One region of the Streptomyces sp. NPDC016845 genome, then DNA from elsewhere that is predicted to be linked to it. Evidence: riboswitches for the same ligand, from Rfam matches in the RefSeq annotation. Region 1 holds a riboswitch; the other holds the start of a gene.
The links. Region 1 has a riboswitch for glycine ahead of gcvP (aminomethyl-transferring glycine dehydrogenase). Riboswitches for the same ligand answer to the same signal wherever they lie in the genome.

Region 1 (7,806 bases):
TTCTTCGAAGGCCCCTACGTGAAATCCACCGAACGCGCCCTGCGCCAGGCCGAACCCCTGGCCAAGACCTACCAGCCGCGGCTGCTCTCGGTCCCGGAGCTGTACATGCTCACCCTGTGGCTGCACGGCGACCACACCGCGGACACGGTCGACGGCATCCCGGCCGCCGACGACATCCTGATCCCCCTCGCACCGGCGCCACCGGGCATCGCCGCCCACCGCCCGCACCGCGTCGCGGAGCTCCTCCCGGTCCTGGCCCTGCGCCTGACCCCGTCGCGAGCCGCCCTGCTCGCCTGACCCGCGCCCACCCCTGTGCCCCGCGCCGCCGCCGTCCGGCCGCGGGGCACAGCCCTGTCCGGGCGGTCCGGAGCGGACTAGTCCGGTCCGGCCACCCCGAACCACCCGAAGAGGCAGTGCAGTTGGACTGAACCGCCCGCAAGGGTGACGCGTCTGAATCCAGTGAGGACCGCTGCAACGAAATCCCTGCGGATTGACGCCCACAGGGCAACACTGGGTTCCGACCGACCGAAACGGGGGGCGGCCATGAACACGCATTCAAGCCGCAGCACAGACGCCGACATCATCGAGATCACTACGCAGCGAAAGAACCCACCCATGTGCCAGCACCAGCCGTCGTGCCCCACAGCAGAATCCGCGGACAGGGAGGCCGCCCTTCCGGTGGCTCACCACCCGGAGCAGGGCTGGAGCCTGCTGTGCAACGGGGTCCTGCTCTTCGAGGACACCGGGGAACTCCTCCCCAACGGCACGATCATCGCCCCGCACCGCCCGCTGGCAACGGTAGTGACAGCCGCGTAGAGGCACCACGCGCCCCACGGGCGCGGGAAACTGCGCGACCGGCCACGTACGAAGGCAGGCCGCGCAGTCACCGCAACCCTCACGCCTCGTAGGCGTCCAAGGGCGGGCACGAACACACCAGGTTCCGGTCACCGAAGGCCTGGTCAATACGCCGGACAGGCGGCCAGTACTTGTCGGAGGCCGCGACCCCCGCGGGGAAGACACCTTCCTCGCGGCTGTACGCGTGCGCCCACTCCCCGCCGAGCATCCCGGCCGTGTGCGGAGCGTTCCGCAGGGGGTTGTCGTCCGCCGGCCACTCGCCGGAGGCGACCCGCTCGACCTCGCCGCGAATGGCGATCATCGCGTCGCAGAACCGGTCGAGTTCGTCGATGTCCTCGCTCTCGGTCGGCTCGATCATCAGCGTCCCCGCCACCGGGAACGACATGGTCGGCGCGTGGAACCCGTAGTCGATGAGGCGCTTGGCGATGTCGTCGACGGTGACGCCGGTCGCCTTCGACAGCGGCCGCAGGTCGATGATGCACTCGTGCGCGACGAGCCCGCCGGGCCCGGTGTACAGCACCGGGAAGTGCGGTTCGAGCCGCTTGGCGATGTAGTTGGCGGAGAGCACGGCGACCTGCGTCGCCCGCTTCAGCCCCTCGCCCCCCATGAGACGCACGTACGACCACGAGATCGGCAGGATGCCCGCCGAACCCCACGGCGCGGCCGAGATCGGCCCGACGCCGGTCTCGGGGCCCGCGGCCGGCTGCATCGGGTGGTTCGGCAGGTACGGCGCGAGGTGCGCGCGCACACCGACCGGGCCGACGCCCGGGCCACCGCCGCCGTGCGGGATGCAGAACGTCTTGTGCAGGTTCAGGTGCGAGACGTCGCCGCCGAAGTGCCCCGGCTTGGCGAGCCCGACCAGCGCGTTGAGGTTGGCCCCGTCCACGTAGACCTGGCCGCCCGCGTCGTGCACGGCGGCACAGATGTCGGCGACGTGCTCCTCGAAGACACCGTGCGTCGACGGGTACGTGATCATGAGGACGGAGAGCTGGTCCGTGTACTGCTCGATCTTGGCGCGCAGGTCCTCGACGTCGATCTCGCCGTCGTCGGCGGTCTTCACGACGACGACCTTCATGCCGGCCATCACGGCGCTCGCCGCGTTCGTACCGTGCGCGGAGGACGGGATGAGGCAGACGGTGCGCTGCTCGTCGCCGTTGGCGCGGTGGTAGCCCCGTACGGCGAGGAGCCCGGCCAGCTCGCCCTGCGAACCGGCGTTCGGCTGCAGCGACACCTTGTCGTACCCGGTGACCTCGGCGAGGCGCTCCTCCAACTCCGTGATGAGCGTGAGGTAGCCCTGCGCCTGCTCGGCCGGGGCGAAGGGGTGCAGCTGGCCGAACTCGGGCCAGGTCACCGGCTCCATCTCGGTCGTCGCGTTGAGCTTCATCGTGCAGGAGCCCAGCGGGATCATGCCGCGGTCGAGCGCGTAGTCACGGTCGGCGAGCTTGCGCAGGTAGCGCAGCATCGCGGTCTCCGAGCGGTGCTGGTGGAAGACGGGGTGCGCGAGGATCTCGTCGCCGCGCAGCGCCGACCCGGGCAGCACGTCCGCGACCTCGGCGTCCAGCGCCTCCACGTCCCCCTCGACGCCGAACGCGCCCCAGACGATGTGCAGCCGGCTGCGCGTGGTGGTCTCGTCACAGGCGGCGGAGACGTGGTCGGCGTCGACCTGGCGCAGGTTGACCCCGCGCTCGCGCGCGGCCCGCACCACCTGAGCGGCCTGACCCGGCACCCGTACGGTCACGGTGTCGAAGTACGTCCCGTGCACGACCTCGAGGCCGCCCGCCGTCAGACCGGCGGCGAGCAGGGTGGCGTAGCGGTGGGTACGCTGCGCGATGGAGCGCAGGCCGTCGGGTCCGTGGTAGACGGCGTACATGCCGGCCATGACGGCGAGCAGCACCTGCGCCGTACAGATGTTGCTCGTGGCCTTCTCGCGGCGGATGTGCTGCTCACGCGTCTGCAGGGCGAGGCGGTACGCCTTGTTGCCGTCGGCGTCGACGGAGACACCCACGAGACGGCCGGGCAGGGATCGCGCGAACTTCTCGCGTACGGCCATGTAACCGGCGTGCGGGCCGCCGAAGCCCATCGGCACACCGAACCGCTGCGTCGTACCGACGGCGATGTCGGCGCCCAGCTCGCCGGGCGAGGTCAGCAGCGTGAGAGCGAGCAGGTCGGCGGCGACGGTGACGACGGCGCCGAGCTCGTGCGCCTGGTCGATGACGGGCTTGATGTCGCGGACGGCACCGGAGGCGCCCGGGTACTGCACGAGCACGCCGACGACACCGCGCTCCGCGACCTCGGCGGGGATGCCGTCGCTCAGGTCGGCGACGACGATCTCGACACCGGTCGGCTCGGCGCGCGTCTGTATGACGGCGGTGGTCTGCGGCAACGCGTCGGCGTCCACCACATACACGCCGTTCTTGACCTTGCCGACGCGCCGCGACAGGGCCATGGCCTCGGCGGCGGCGGTGCCCTCGTCGAGCAGCGAGGCGCCGGAGGTCGGCAGGCCGGTCAGCTCCGCGACCATCGTCTGGAAGTTGAGCAGCGCCTCCAGGCGGCCCTGCGAGATCTCCGGCTGGTACGGCGTGTAGGCCGTGTACCAGGAGGGGTTCTCCATGACGTTGCGCAGGATGACGGGCGGGGTGAACGTCCCGTAGTAGCCGAGGCCGATCATCGAGCCGAGAACCTGGTTGCGGTCGGCGAGGGAGCGCAGCTCGGCGAGGACCTCGGCCTCGGTCCGGGCGGCCGGCAGCTCCAGCGCCTCGGCGCTCTTGATCACATCCGGCACCGCGGCCGCCGTCAGCTCGTCGAGCGAGCCGTAGCCGACCTGCGCGAGCATCTTGGCCTGCGCGGCGTCGTCCGGACCGATGTGGCGCTGCTCGAAGGGGATTCCCTGCTCCAACGCGGAGAGCGGAGTGCGGCTGGCTGTCATTGCGGAGGCCTCCTGGTCACTACGACCTGCGAGGGGCACCACGGCGCGGGTGCCCGGACGGCCTCCCCCTCTGTCATCTCAACCTGAGAGCTTCACCGGCCCGCTCCGTACGTGTGGGACGCGCACGGGACACACCGGCTTTCACCGTCGGTGAGGGTGGGGAACGTGCCCCCGCCCTGCTTTCCAGAGTGACCTCGTCCGTGCGGTACGTGGGCCTGAGAGATTCCGGGGAGGATTTGCTCCTTCGGCGCCTCCGACCTCGATCGGAGACTCTCCCGCACAGGGTCAGCAGCCGCTCGCCAGCGTACCAGCGGCAGTATGACCGCAGCCCCCGAGTGGCCGCCCTGCCAGAAGTACTCTTTCGTAGTGCTTACAACCGATTTCATAGCGCTTACGGACGAGTTCACCATCGCCACCCGAGCGAGTCTGTAGCGTTTCCAGACGAGTCGCGACCTGCTGGAGGGCCCGTGCAGACCGACATCGATCCGCGCAATCTGATCGGCCGCAAAGCGTTCGACCGCAACGGAACCAAGATCGGCACGATCGACGAGGTCTATCTCGACGACGCCACCGGCATCCCGGAATGGGCGGCGATACGCACCGGCCTCTTCAGCCGCGACGCCTTCATCCCGCTGGCCCCCAGCCGGCTCGTCGACGGCACCCTGCGCGTTCCCTTCGAGCGGTCGCTGATCAAGGACTCCCCCGACTTCGGCGTGGGCCGCCACCTCTCCCCCGAGCAAGAGCTCCAGCTCTACCACCACTACGGCCTGGACACGACGGTCCCCCGGCCCCCGGACACGGAGTTCGGCCACATCGCGGGCAAAGACCCCGAGCGCCCCTGACCCACCCCACCCAGCGGCCAGGCCCCCGCCGCCGACACCACACCCCGAGCCCTCGCGGAAGCGGCCAGCCCGAACCCGGCGACCGTCCGATCCCCTTGGCCCCTCGGCCTCTCGCCCCTTCACCCCCGGCGAACCCACATGCCGCAGCGCTTTCCATCGCCTCTCCGCGCATGGCGCCCCGCCGCACCAGCGGCGAAGCAGCTCACCCCCTTCCCGGTGCCCCCGGCACTCCGCGGCCCTGCCCCAGCCAACTCGGCACCGGGCCCGGCCCTGCCTCCCACCAGCCGTCGACGCTCCACCAATACCGTGCGGCCCTCCAGGACGCCCTCCTCAGGACACTCCCCGCACCCCGGGCTCCTCCGCGCCTTCCACCCCCTCCACCAGCGGCAGCGGTTCCGCCGGCTCCAGCAGCGGGTCGTCCACCAGGAACGTGCGGACCCGGCCGGGAACCGCCTCGTACGGTGTTTCGAAGCGGACCGTCACCCGCCCTAGACCGCTGCCCTGGACCCAGCCGGGGCCGTACTCCGCGTGCCGGACGTCGTGCCCGGCCATGTACCGCCGCTCGACCGGCGCGGCGGGCACCTCCACCGGCTCGGCCCGCTCCTGCGGCACCTCGACCGCGTTCCCCGCTCCCCGCACCTCCTCCTCGGCGGCAGCCGCCTGCGCGAACAGGTCCTCCTGCGTGAAGTCGGCGAGGCCGCTCACCCCGACCCCGAGCAGACGCACCCCGCCCGTCGTGTCCACGGCCTCCAGGAGGCGCGCGGCAGCCTCCCGCACCACCCCGGGGTCGTCCGTGGGCCCGCGCAGCGTCTCGGAGCGCGTCAGCGTGGAGAAGTCGTAGCGCCGCACCTTCAGGACCACGGTCCGGCCCGACCGCCCGGCCGCCCGCAGCCGCTCCACGCACCGGTCGGCGAGCCGCTGGACCTCACCCCTCACCCGCACCCGCTCGTGGATGTCCACGTCGTACGTGTCCTCGACCGACACCGACTTGGAGTCCCGCTCGGCGACGACGGGCCGGTCGTCGTGGGCCAGCGCCATCGCGTACAGATGCGCCCCGTGCGACTTCCCGAGCAGCCGGACCAGCTCGTCCTCGCCCGCTTCGGCGATCTCCGCGACGGTGAGGATCCCGGCCCGGCGCAGATGATCCCCGGTGGCGGGCCCGACCCCGGGCAGGATCCGTACGGACTTCGGGCCGAGCAGTGCCCGCTCGGTCCCCGGCCGTATCAGCACGAGCCCGTCCGGCTTGGCCTCCTCGGACGCGATCTTCGCCAGCATCTTGGACGCGGCGATCCCGACGGACCCGGTGAGCCCGGTGACCCGGCGGATGTCCGTGCGCAGCCGCACCCCGACCGCCTCCGCGGACGCCTCGTCCCAGGCCACCTCACCGGCCTCCAGATCGACGAACGCCTCGTCGAGGCTCAAGGGCTCCACCAGCGGCGAAAGCTCCCGCAGAAGCCCCATCACCTGCTCGCTGATCTCCCGGTACAACCGGAACCGCGGCACCAGGTACGCGGCGTGCGGGGCGAGCCGCCGCGCCTGCCCCATCGGCATCGCCGAGTGCACCCCGAACTTCCGCGCCTCGTACGACGCGGTGGCCACCACACCGCGCGGCCCGAGCCCGCCCACGACCACGGCCTTCCCGCGCAGGCTCGGCTTGGCCGCCTGCTCCGCCGAGGCGTAGAAGGCGTCCATGTCGAGATGCAGGATCGTCGGCGCGGCTCTCACGTCACCGATGCTGCCCTACGCCACTGACAACGCGGCCGCGGGGACGTCAGACGGCCCTGTTGCGCCGCCTCGCCAGCTCGTCCGCCGGGTTCTGCCCGACCAGCGTCTCGCCCGTGTCCACCCGCTCCCCGTGCAGCTGCGAGAGGGCGTGGTCCACGTCCCGCCAGACCACGCCCACCGCGATGCCGAAGATCCCCTGCCCGCCCTGGAGCAGCTCGTGCACCTCGGCCGGTGACGTGCATTCGTAGACGGTCGCGCCGTCGCTCATGAGCGTCATGCGCTCCAGATCGGTGAAGCCCTGCTCCCGCAGGTGCTGCACGGCCGTGCGGATGTTCTGCAGTGAGACCCCCGTGTCCAGGAACCGCTTGACGACCTTCAGGACGACGACGTCCCGGAAGCTGTAGAGCCGCTGTGTCCCCGACCCGTACGCGGCCCGCACGCTCGGCTCGACCAGACCGGTCCTGGCCCAGTAGTCGAGTTGTCGATAAGTGATCCCGGCCGCCGCGCACGCGGTCGGCCCGCGATATCCGATCTGCTCGGACGCCGCGTCGCCGCTCTCCCCCGCCCCCGGCACCGCAGACACTGTCTGCGGGCGCTGCGGAGTGTGATCGGCCGTGCTGCCGTGAAACGAGTACGGACCGCCCGTCGCCGTACCGTCGCCGCTGCTTCTCACGCCGACCTCCTCTGTGACCTGCCTTCACGACGGTAGGCAGTCACAAGGGGTGCGTCAACGAACGCCACACTCGCCACGCCGAGTGATAATCACCCTACGAGTGGTTTCCCGTGTCCCGCCGCGGGGAAAGGCTAGCCGAATGTGCCGAAACGGCCGGTCACTGGCTGTTGGTCCCGAAATCCTCGGGCGAGATCTGGTCGAGGAACTCGCGGAACTTCTCCACCTCGTCCTCCTGCTCGTCGGGGATCGCGATCCCCGCGTCGTCCAGGACCCCGTCGCTGCCGAAGATCGGCGTCCCGGTGCGCAGCGCCAGCGCTATGGCGTCGGACGGGCGGGCGCTGACCTCGACCCCGCTCGCGAACACCAGTTCCGCGTAGAAGACCCCGTCCCGCAGGTCGGTGATGCGTACTTCGGTGAGCTCCTGCCCGACCGCCTCCAGCACGTCCTTGAACAGGTCGTGCGTCAGCGGCCGCGCCGGGGCCATGCCCTGCTGGGCGAAGGCGATCGCCGTCGCCTCCCCCGGTCCGATCCAGATGGGGAGGTAACGGTCGCCTCCCACTTCACGCAGGAGCACGATCGGCTGGTTGGAGGGCATTTCCACCCGGACACCTACGACGTCGAGCTCGTTCACACAGCAACCCTAGGACGTGCCCGGCCGGTTTGGGTAGTCGGGCATGCGCCGCGGCCGGGGTCCACGGCTTGTGCCCACCCCTGCGATCAGGGCAGACGCACGCCAAGTGCAGTTTGCACCAGAGCGGCGTGCAGCCGCACGGTGAGGCCCGCCA
Region 2 (7,806 bases), on a different contig from region 1:
GCGCCGGCGGCGAGCCGTCGTTTCGAGGAACTTGTGGACATTTTCTCGTAACCTCCGAGATCGCGGTTCCGGGCCGGGGCCGGAGAACCAGGGAGTCGAGCCACCTGACGATGCGGCAGGGGCAGTTCGTGACAGGCCCGTCGGGCCTGTGGTCTTACCGGGTCCCCTTCGGGTCGAGCGCGTCACGCAGCCCGTCGCCGAAGAGGTTGAACGCGAGAACGGTGATGAAGATCGTGACGCCCGGGAAGACCATGAACATCGGGTCGTGCTCGTACGTCTCGAGCGCGTCGCGGAGCATGCCGCCCCAGGACGCGGTGGGCGGCCGGACACCGGCACCGAGGAAGCTGAGCGCCGCCTCCGTGAGGATGTTCGTCGGGATCATCAGGGTCATGTAGACGACGATCGGCGCGGCCAGGTTGGGCAGCAGTTCGCGGAAGAGGATGTGGCGCGAGCCGCCGCCGAGCGAGCGGGCCGCCTCCACGTACTCGCGCTCGCGCAGCGAGAGCGTCTGACCGCGCACGATGCGGCCGACGTAGGGCCAGCCGAAGAAGCCGATGACCATGACGAGGACGGCGATGCGCACGCCGCTGCCGGTCAGGCCGAGCAGGTCGTCCGGGAGCACCGAGACCAGGGAGATGATGAAGAGCAGCTGCGGGAAGGAGAGCAGCACGTCCATGACGCGGCTGATGACGGCGTCGACCCAGCCGCCGAAGTAGCCCGCGATGATGCCGAAGAGGGTGCCGAGCGCCACCGCGACGATCGCCGCGAGGAACGCGACGAGGAGCGAGATGCGGGCGCCGTAGACGATGCGGCTGAAGACGTCGCGGCCCTTGTTCGGCTCGACGCCGAAGAGGAAGTCGCTGCTGACGCCGCCGAGGGCGCCCTGCGGCAGGTTGGTCAGGGGGTCGAGCTCGTCCTGGTGGAACTGGTTCGGCGGGTGGCCGAGCAGGCTCACGATGAGCGGCGCGAAGACCGCCACCAGGATCAGGAAGACGACAACGATGCCACCGGCGAGGGCGACCTTGTCCCGCTTGAGGCGGTTCCAGGCGATCTGCTTCAGCGACCGGCCCTCGACCTTGCGGCCGGGGGCGCTCGCGGCAGCGTCGACCGGAGCGGTCGGCTCCGCTTCCGCGGTCGTGTCGTGCAATGGTGCCGTCATCGTGGCAAGGACCCCTTCTCAACCGGCGGTGACCGGCCCGCACTTGCCGCTGTAGCGGCGTGGTTCAGTCCGTCGTACGCAGGGGCTCGTACACAAGGCCGAAACCCCCTGCTGCGGGAGTCTTCAACCTGTGTGCGATCTGTTGCCAGACTTGACGGGGAAAGGATGCCTAACCGTGATGCGGTCAGGGGTGTTCCGTTATCCGGACGCCTGTGAACGACGTGCGAACAGCGGTCAGTTGGGGCTTAAGTGGCTTCAGTTCGGACATTGGGCCCACAACTGCCGATAGGCGGGCGGCAGTTAGTACGACGCCCCATAAGGGGGCGGATACCCGTAACCCGCCCCCGCCTGACCTGCCTGACCGGCGGGGGCGACATGGGCCTCACGGTCGTAGAACGGCCGCGCGTTCGCCCGCAGCCACATCGCGACCGGGTCGTACGCGTCGGACATCGCGACCGTGGAGACCGGCAGGCCGTCCGGGACCGCCGCGACGGACTGCTGCATCATCGCCCGCACCGCGTCCACCGACGCGGGCGACGTGTCGTACACGTCGAGACCGATCGCCAGGTAGGGGGCGCCGATCGCGGGCTGCACCCAGGCGCGGCGCAGCGCGCGGACCGCGGTGGTGCGGTGCGCGTTCTGCGCGAGCAGCACGTAGAACTGCGGAAGTTCGAGGGTGGGTTCGCTCAGCCGCAGCGGCCCGGCGGGCTGGCGGTCGAGGCCGCCCGCGATACGGCGCAGGTCGAGCCAGGGCACGCCGACGCCGCCGCCCGGGGCGTGCGGGTTGAGCCAGAGGCCGTAGTGGTCGGGGTAGAGCGTGCGGGCCGCGTCGACGCCGCTGACCACCTCGTAGGCGCGGGACCAGCCGGAGGCGGAGAGCTCCTGGGCGGAGGTGACGCAGGGCGCGTACGAGAATCCGTCCACGTCCATGTTCCCGTACTGGGCGTCGGGGGAGCCGGCCTGCCCGTGCCAGAGCAGCATCCAGACCTGGCCCGCGGCGAGCGCCGAGAGGAGCGCCTCGAACGCGTCGTAGCGCCCGGGGGTCACCTGGCGCAGCATGTGCTCGACCTGTCCGGCCGCGGCCGTGCCCGACGCACTCACCCGTAACCGCCCCTTCGTGAACGTCCGTGTCCCGCCCGTGACCGGAAGGCACAGCGCCGCCCGGTCAGGTCATGAAACCAGCTTAAGCGGCGTTGCTGTCATCGACTTGACGGACGGGGTCACGGGTGCCGTTCGTAGAACGGACGTACGCGTGTGCGCAGGAAGTCGGCGACCGGGTCCTGGGTGACGTCGAGGAAGACGAGGTTGACCGGCCAGGGCGCCGGGGCGCGGCCGAGCGCGCGGCCCAGGGCGTCGAGCGGCAGGTCGCGGGCGGCGCCCTCCCACTGGGTGAGCTGGACGCCGATGAACAGCGACGGCTCCGCGTCCTCGACGACGGCGAGGGCGCGGTGGGCGGTGAGGACGGTGCCGGTGGTGTCGAACTCCTCGCGCACGGCGGCCAGGAAGTCGACCGGGTCGTCCCGCCAGTGGGGCTCGGACAGTACGACGCGGCCGCCGGAGGACAGGCCGTCGAGCGGGGTGCGGCCGCTGCGGGCCAGTTCGGCGACGGCGGGCGGCGGCAGCGGGATGCCGACGGCGCCGTCCGGGTTCAGGGCGATGCCGACCTGGGCGGGAAGCCCGCGCGCGAACTCGACGGCCGGGGCGACGGTGCAGCTCATCCGGCCACCGGTGACCTGCATGAACTGCTCCTCGGAGCTGAAGACCGGCACGTACGCCTGGCCTCCCAGCTCCATGGTCGGCAGGTCGAGGTCGCGGCTCTCGGTGGAGCCGCCCTGCGGCAGGGGTATCCAGATGGGGCTGCGGCCGAGTACCTCGACGATGCGCGCGCCCGCCCCCTCGACACCGAGCGCGGCGGCGAGGACCTCCTCCAGCTCGTTGGCCGGCCAGCTGCGTGTGGGCTGGGGGTGGGGGTGCGCCTCCTCGTGGAAGCGCGCGTCCTCGTGAAATGCCGGGTGTTCCATAGCCGCCGACGATAACGCCTGCGCCGCGACGGGTCGCTCGGGGAACGTGCTACGGGCTGCCCCGGAACGTGATCCCGCCGAGGGCGTCCGTCGCGGCCCGGTCCAGGAGCACCGCCGACTCGATGCCCGTCGGCAGTTCGCCGCGCTCCGTCGAGGTCACCAGGGCGCCGACGGCCCGGCGGTGGCGGGCGAAGGCGTACCGGGAGACGCCGCGGCCGCGCGCCAGTTGCCCTTTCAGGGCCAGCGGCGGCGGGACGTCGAGCAGGACCAGGTGGACGGCGGCGCCGCGGCGCCTGGCCGTCCGGATCACCCAGCGCCGCACCCACGCCTGGGTGCCGCAGTCGTGCACGACGACGCTGGCACCGGAGCGCATCGCCCGCCGCAGGCCCAGATAGTGGGCGACGCGGACCAGCGGGCGGTAGAGCGCGTACGGCAGGAAGCGCGGCAGGCGGGCGGCCCAGCGCTCCCGGGTGTCCTGGGAGTCGATGCGCACGACCCGGACGGCCCGGCGCATCAGCGTGGACTTGCCGCTGCCCGGCAGGCCGGAGAGCACGACGAGGTCACCCGCCGCGAAACGGATGCGCCGCGGTGTCCTGCCGCTCCGCCCGCGTAAGTCCCGGACCGTGCGCTGTCGCGGGATCCGCACCGTGATCGTCCTCCCCGTTCCGGTCACGCCGTACTTGCCCGGCAAGTGTAAAGAGAAGGCAATGCCTGCCGTCGCATTTCCCCGTTGCACAGTCGTGCGATGATGTGCGCGCCACACCACACAACCGCATACCGGCCGCTTGAATCCGCGCGGGAGAGTTCCGGGATCCACCAGCACGACAGGTACCCGGACGCCGAAGGAGCAAGTCCCTCCCTTGAATCTCTCAGGCCCCGTACCGCGCGGGCGAGGCACATCTGAAAAGCGGGCCGCCCCAGACGTACGGCGGTCCCACCCAAGGTGCAAGCCATGACCGCCAGTACGCGGGGTCGGGGCGAACCTCTCAGGTTCCGATGACAGATGGGGAGGACCCTCCGCCACGGGGGACCCCTCGCCACCGCCGTTCACGCCCGGGAGCACCCGCCATGACTGATACCCCGCAGACGCCCCGTACGACCGCGCTCGACGCCCTGCACCGCTCGCTGGGCGCCACCATGACCGACTTCGCGGGCTGGGACATGCCGCTGCGCTACGCCAGCGAGCGCGACGAGCACAACGCCGTGCGGACGAGGGCCGGGCTCTTCGACCTGTCCCACATGGGCGAGATCACGGTGACCGGGCCGCAGGCGGCCGAGCTGCTCGCCTACGCCCTCGTCGGCAACATCGCCACGATCGGTGCCGGCCGTGCCCGCTACACCATGATCTGCCGCGCCGACGGCGGCATCCTCGACGACCTGATCGTCTACCGGCTCGCCGAGACCGAGTACATGGTCGTCGCCAACGCGGGCAACGCGCAGACCGTGCTCGACGCCCTGACCGAGCGTGCGGAAGGGTTCGACGCCGAGGTCCGCGACGACCGCGACGCCTACGCGCTGCTCGCCGTGCAGGGCCCGAACTCCCCCGCCATCGTGAAGTCCGTCACGGACGCCGACCTCGACGGGCTCAAGTACTACGCGGGCCTGCCCGGCACCGTCGCCGGTGTCGAGGCGCTCATCGCGCGCACCGGCTACACCGGCGAGGACGGCTTCGAACTGTTCGTCTCCCCCGCCGACGCGGAGAAGCTGTGGCAGGCGCTGACCGAGGCGGGCGCCGGGCTCGGCCTCATCCCGTGCGGCCTGTCCTGCCGCGACACGCTGCGCCTGGAGGCGGGCATGCCGCTGTACGGGCATGAGCTGACCACCGAGCTGACGCCGTTCGACGCGGGCCTCGGCCGGGTCGTGAAGTTCGAGAAGGAGGGCGACTTCGTGGGCCGCGAGGCGCTGACCGCCGCCGCCGGGCGCGCCGAGACCGCCCCGCCCCGCAAGCTCGTCGGCCTGGTCGCCGAGGGCCGCCGCGTCCCGCGCGCGGGCATGCCGGTCGTGCACGACGGCCAGGTGATCGGCGAGGTCACCTCCGGCGCCCCGTCCCCGACCCTGGGCAAGCCGATCGCCATGGCGTACGTGGACGCCGCGCACGCCGAGCCGGGAGCGCCGGGCGTGGGCGTGGACATCCGTGGTACGCACGAGCCGTACGAGGTCGTCGCGCTGCCGTTCTACAAGCGCCAGAAGTAGGAGCCTGCGGCCGTAGCCCGGCTCACCGCTCGCCCCACCGTCACCCGCACCCTCCCGCGTACAGGAGAATTCGTCTCATGAGCAACAACCCCCAGCAGCTGCGTTACAGCAAGGAGCACGAGTGGCTGTCGGCCGTCGAGGACGGCGTCGCCACGGTCGGCATCACGGAGCACGCGGCCAACGCGCTCGGTGACATCGTCTTCGTCCAGCTTCCCGAGGTCGGCGACACCATCACCGCGGGCGAGACCTGCGGCGAGCTGGAGTCCACCAAGTCGGTCTCCGACCTGTACTCCCCCGTGTCGGGCGAGGTCACCGAGGCCAACCCGGACGTCGTCGACGACCCGTCCCTGGTGAACTCGGCCCCCTTCGAGGGCGGCTGGCTGTTCAAGGTCCGCGTCTCGGACGAGCCGAAGGACCTGCTCACCGCCGACGAGTACACCGAGTTCTCCGGGAGCTGACCCCTTATGACCGACAAGACTGCCAAGACCGACAAGACCGTACTGAACGAGTCCCTGCACACGCTCGACCCCGAGGTCGCCCAGGCCCTCGACGCCGAGCTGCACCGCCAGCAGTCGACGCTCGAGATGATCGCGTCGGAGAACTTCGCCCCGGTCGCCGTCATGGAGGCGCAGGGCTCGGTCCTCACCAACAAGTACGCGGAGGGCTACCCCGGCCGCCGCTACTACGGCGGCTGCGAGCACGTCGACGTCACCGAGCAGATCGCGATCGACCGGGTCAAGGAGCTGTTCGGCGCCGAGTACGCCAACGTGCAGCCGCACTCGGGCGCCTCCGCGAACCAGGCGGCCCTCTTCGCGCTCGCCAAGCCCGGCGACACGATCCTCGGCCTTGACCTGGCGCACGGCGGCCACCTCACGCACGGCATGCGCCTGAACTTCTCCGGCAAGCAGTTCGACGTGGTCCCGTACCACGTGGACGACAACGGCCTGGTCGACATGGCCGAGGTGGAGCGGCTCGCCAAGGAGCACCGCCCGAAGGTGATCATCGCGGGCTGGTCGGCGTACCCGCGCCAGCTGGACTTCGCCGAGTTCCGCCGGATCGCCGACGAGGTCGAGGCGTACCTCTGGGTCGACATGGCGCACTTCGCGGGCCTCGTCGCGGCCGGGCTGCACCCCAACCCGGTCCCGCACGCCGACGTGGTCACCTCCACGACGCACAAGACGCTCGGCGGCCCGCGCGGCGGCATCATCCTCGCCAAGAAGGACTTCGCGAAGAAGCTGAACTCGTCCGTCTTCCCGGGCTTCCAGGGCGGCCCCCTGGAGCACGTGATCGCGGCGAAGGCGGTCTCCTTCAAGGTCGCGGCCTCGGAGGAGTTCAAGGAGCGCCAGGCCCGCACGGTCGAGGGTGCCCGTATCCTCGCCGAGCGGCTGACCTCAAAGGACGCCCGCGCCCACGGCGTGAACGTGCTCTCCGGCGGCACGGACGTGCACCTGGTCCTGGTCGACCTGCGTGACTCCGAGCTGGACGGGCAGCAGGCCGAGGACCGCCTCCACGAGGTCGGCATCACGGTCAACCGCAACGCCGTCCCGAACGACCCGCGCCCGCCCATGGTCACCTCGGGCCTGCGCATCGGCACGCCCGCGCTCGCCACCCGCGGCTTCACCGCCGAGGACTTCCGCGAGGTCGCCGACGTGATCGCCGAGGCGCTCAAGCCGTCGTACGACGCGGCCGCGCTCAAGGCCCGCGTGACCGCTCTGGCCGATAAGCACCCGCTCTACCCCGGCCTGTAACGGTTCCGCTGGAGTTACGTACCCTTTAGTACATACGTCCTTACGGGGCATCGCGCACACTGAACCCACCAGGTTCAGTGGGCACGGTGCCCCGCCCCGTGCCCCCGGCAGACAACGGCGTCTACCAACCACCTTTGGAGTTCCCCCGTGGCCATCTCGGTCTTCGACCTGTTCTCGATCGGCATCGGCCCGTCCAGCTCCCACACGGTCGGCCCCATGCGCGCGGCGCGAATGTTCGCCCGGCGCCTCAAGAACGAGGGCCTGCTGGCCCACACCGCCTCGATACGCGCGGAGCTGTACGGCTCCCTCGGCGCCACCGGTCACGGGCACGGCACCCCGAAGGCGGTGCTGCTCGGCCTGGAGGGCGAGTCGCCCCGTACGGTCGACGTCGAGCACGCCGACGAGCGCGTGGAGGAGATCAGGACCTCCGGCCGTATCAACCTGCTCGGCGTGCACGACATCGCCTTCTCCTTCGACGACGACCTGGTCCTGCACCGCCGCGAGACCCTGCCGTACCACGCCAACGGCATGCGGCTGTGGGCTCACGACGCGGACGGCGCCGAGCTGCTCACCAAGACGTACTACTCGGTCGGCGGCGGCTTCGTCGTGGACGAGGACGCGGTGGCCGGCGAGAACCCGGTGGTCCCCGACGACACCGTCCTGAAGTACCCCTTCCGCACCGGCG

Region 2: it holds a riboswitch for glycine, as region 1 does, so the genes downstream of both, gcvT (glycine cleavage system aminomethyltransferase GcvT) here and gcvP (aminomethyl-transferring glycine dehydrogenase) in region 1, are expected to answer to the same signal.

The regions. Positions count from the first base shown of each region.
Region 1 is NZ_JBIRPI010000008.1:285,605-293,410, forward strand. It holds gene ACH4RC_RS22335 (hypothetical protein) at 1-297, shown strand, start outside; gene ACH4RC_RS22340 (DUF5999 family protein) at 616-816, shown strand; gene gcvP (aminomethyl-transferring glycine dehydrogenase) at 896-3,781, opposite strand; glycine riboswitch at 3,975-4,069, opposite strand; gene ACH4RC_RS22350 (PRC-barrel domain-containing protein) at 4,249-4,623, shown strand; gene ACH4RC_RS22355 (DNA polymerase IV) at 4,954-6,348, opposite strand; gene ACH4RC_RS22360 (MerR family transcriptional regulator) at 6,395-7,021, opposite strand; gene ACH4RC_RS22365 (bifunctional nuclease family protein) at 7,179-7,652, opposite strand; gene ACH4RC_RS22370 (MerR family transcriptional regulator) at 7,739-7,806, opposite strand, start outside.
Region 2 is NZ_JBIRPI010000030.1:29,759-37,564, forward strand. It holds gene ACH4RC_RS38100 (ABC transporter substrate-binding protein) at 1-41, opposite strand, end outside; gene ACH4RC_RS38105 (ABC transporter permease) at 155-1,159, opposite strand; gene ACH4RC_RS38110 (enhanced serine sensitivity protein SseB C-terminal domain-containing protein) at 1,460-2,260, opposite strand; gene ACH4RC_RS38115 (enhanced serine sensitivity protein SseB) at 2,380-3,180, opposite strand; gene ACH4RC_RS38120 (AAA family ATPase) at 3,230-3,826, opposite strand; glycine riboswitch at 3,967-4,074, shown strand; gene gcvT (glycine cleavage system aminomethyltransferase GcvT) at 4,249-5,373, shown strand; gene gcvH (glycine cleavage system protein GcvH) at 5,451-5,831, shown strand; gene glyA (serine hydroxymethyltransferase) at 5,838-7,121, shown strand; gene ACH4RC_RS38140 (L-serine ammonia-lyase) at 7,269-7,806, shown strand, end outside.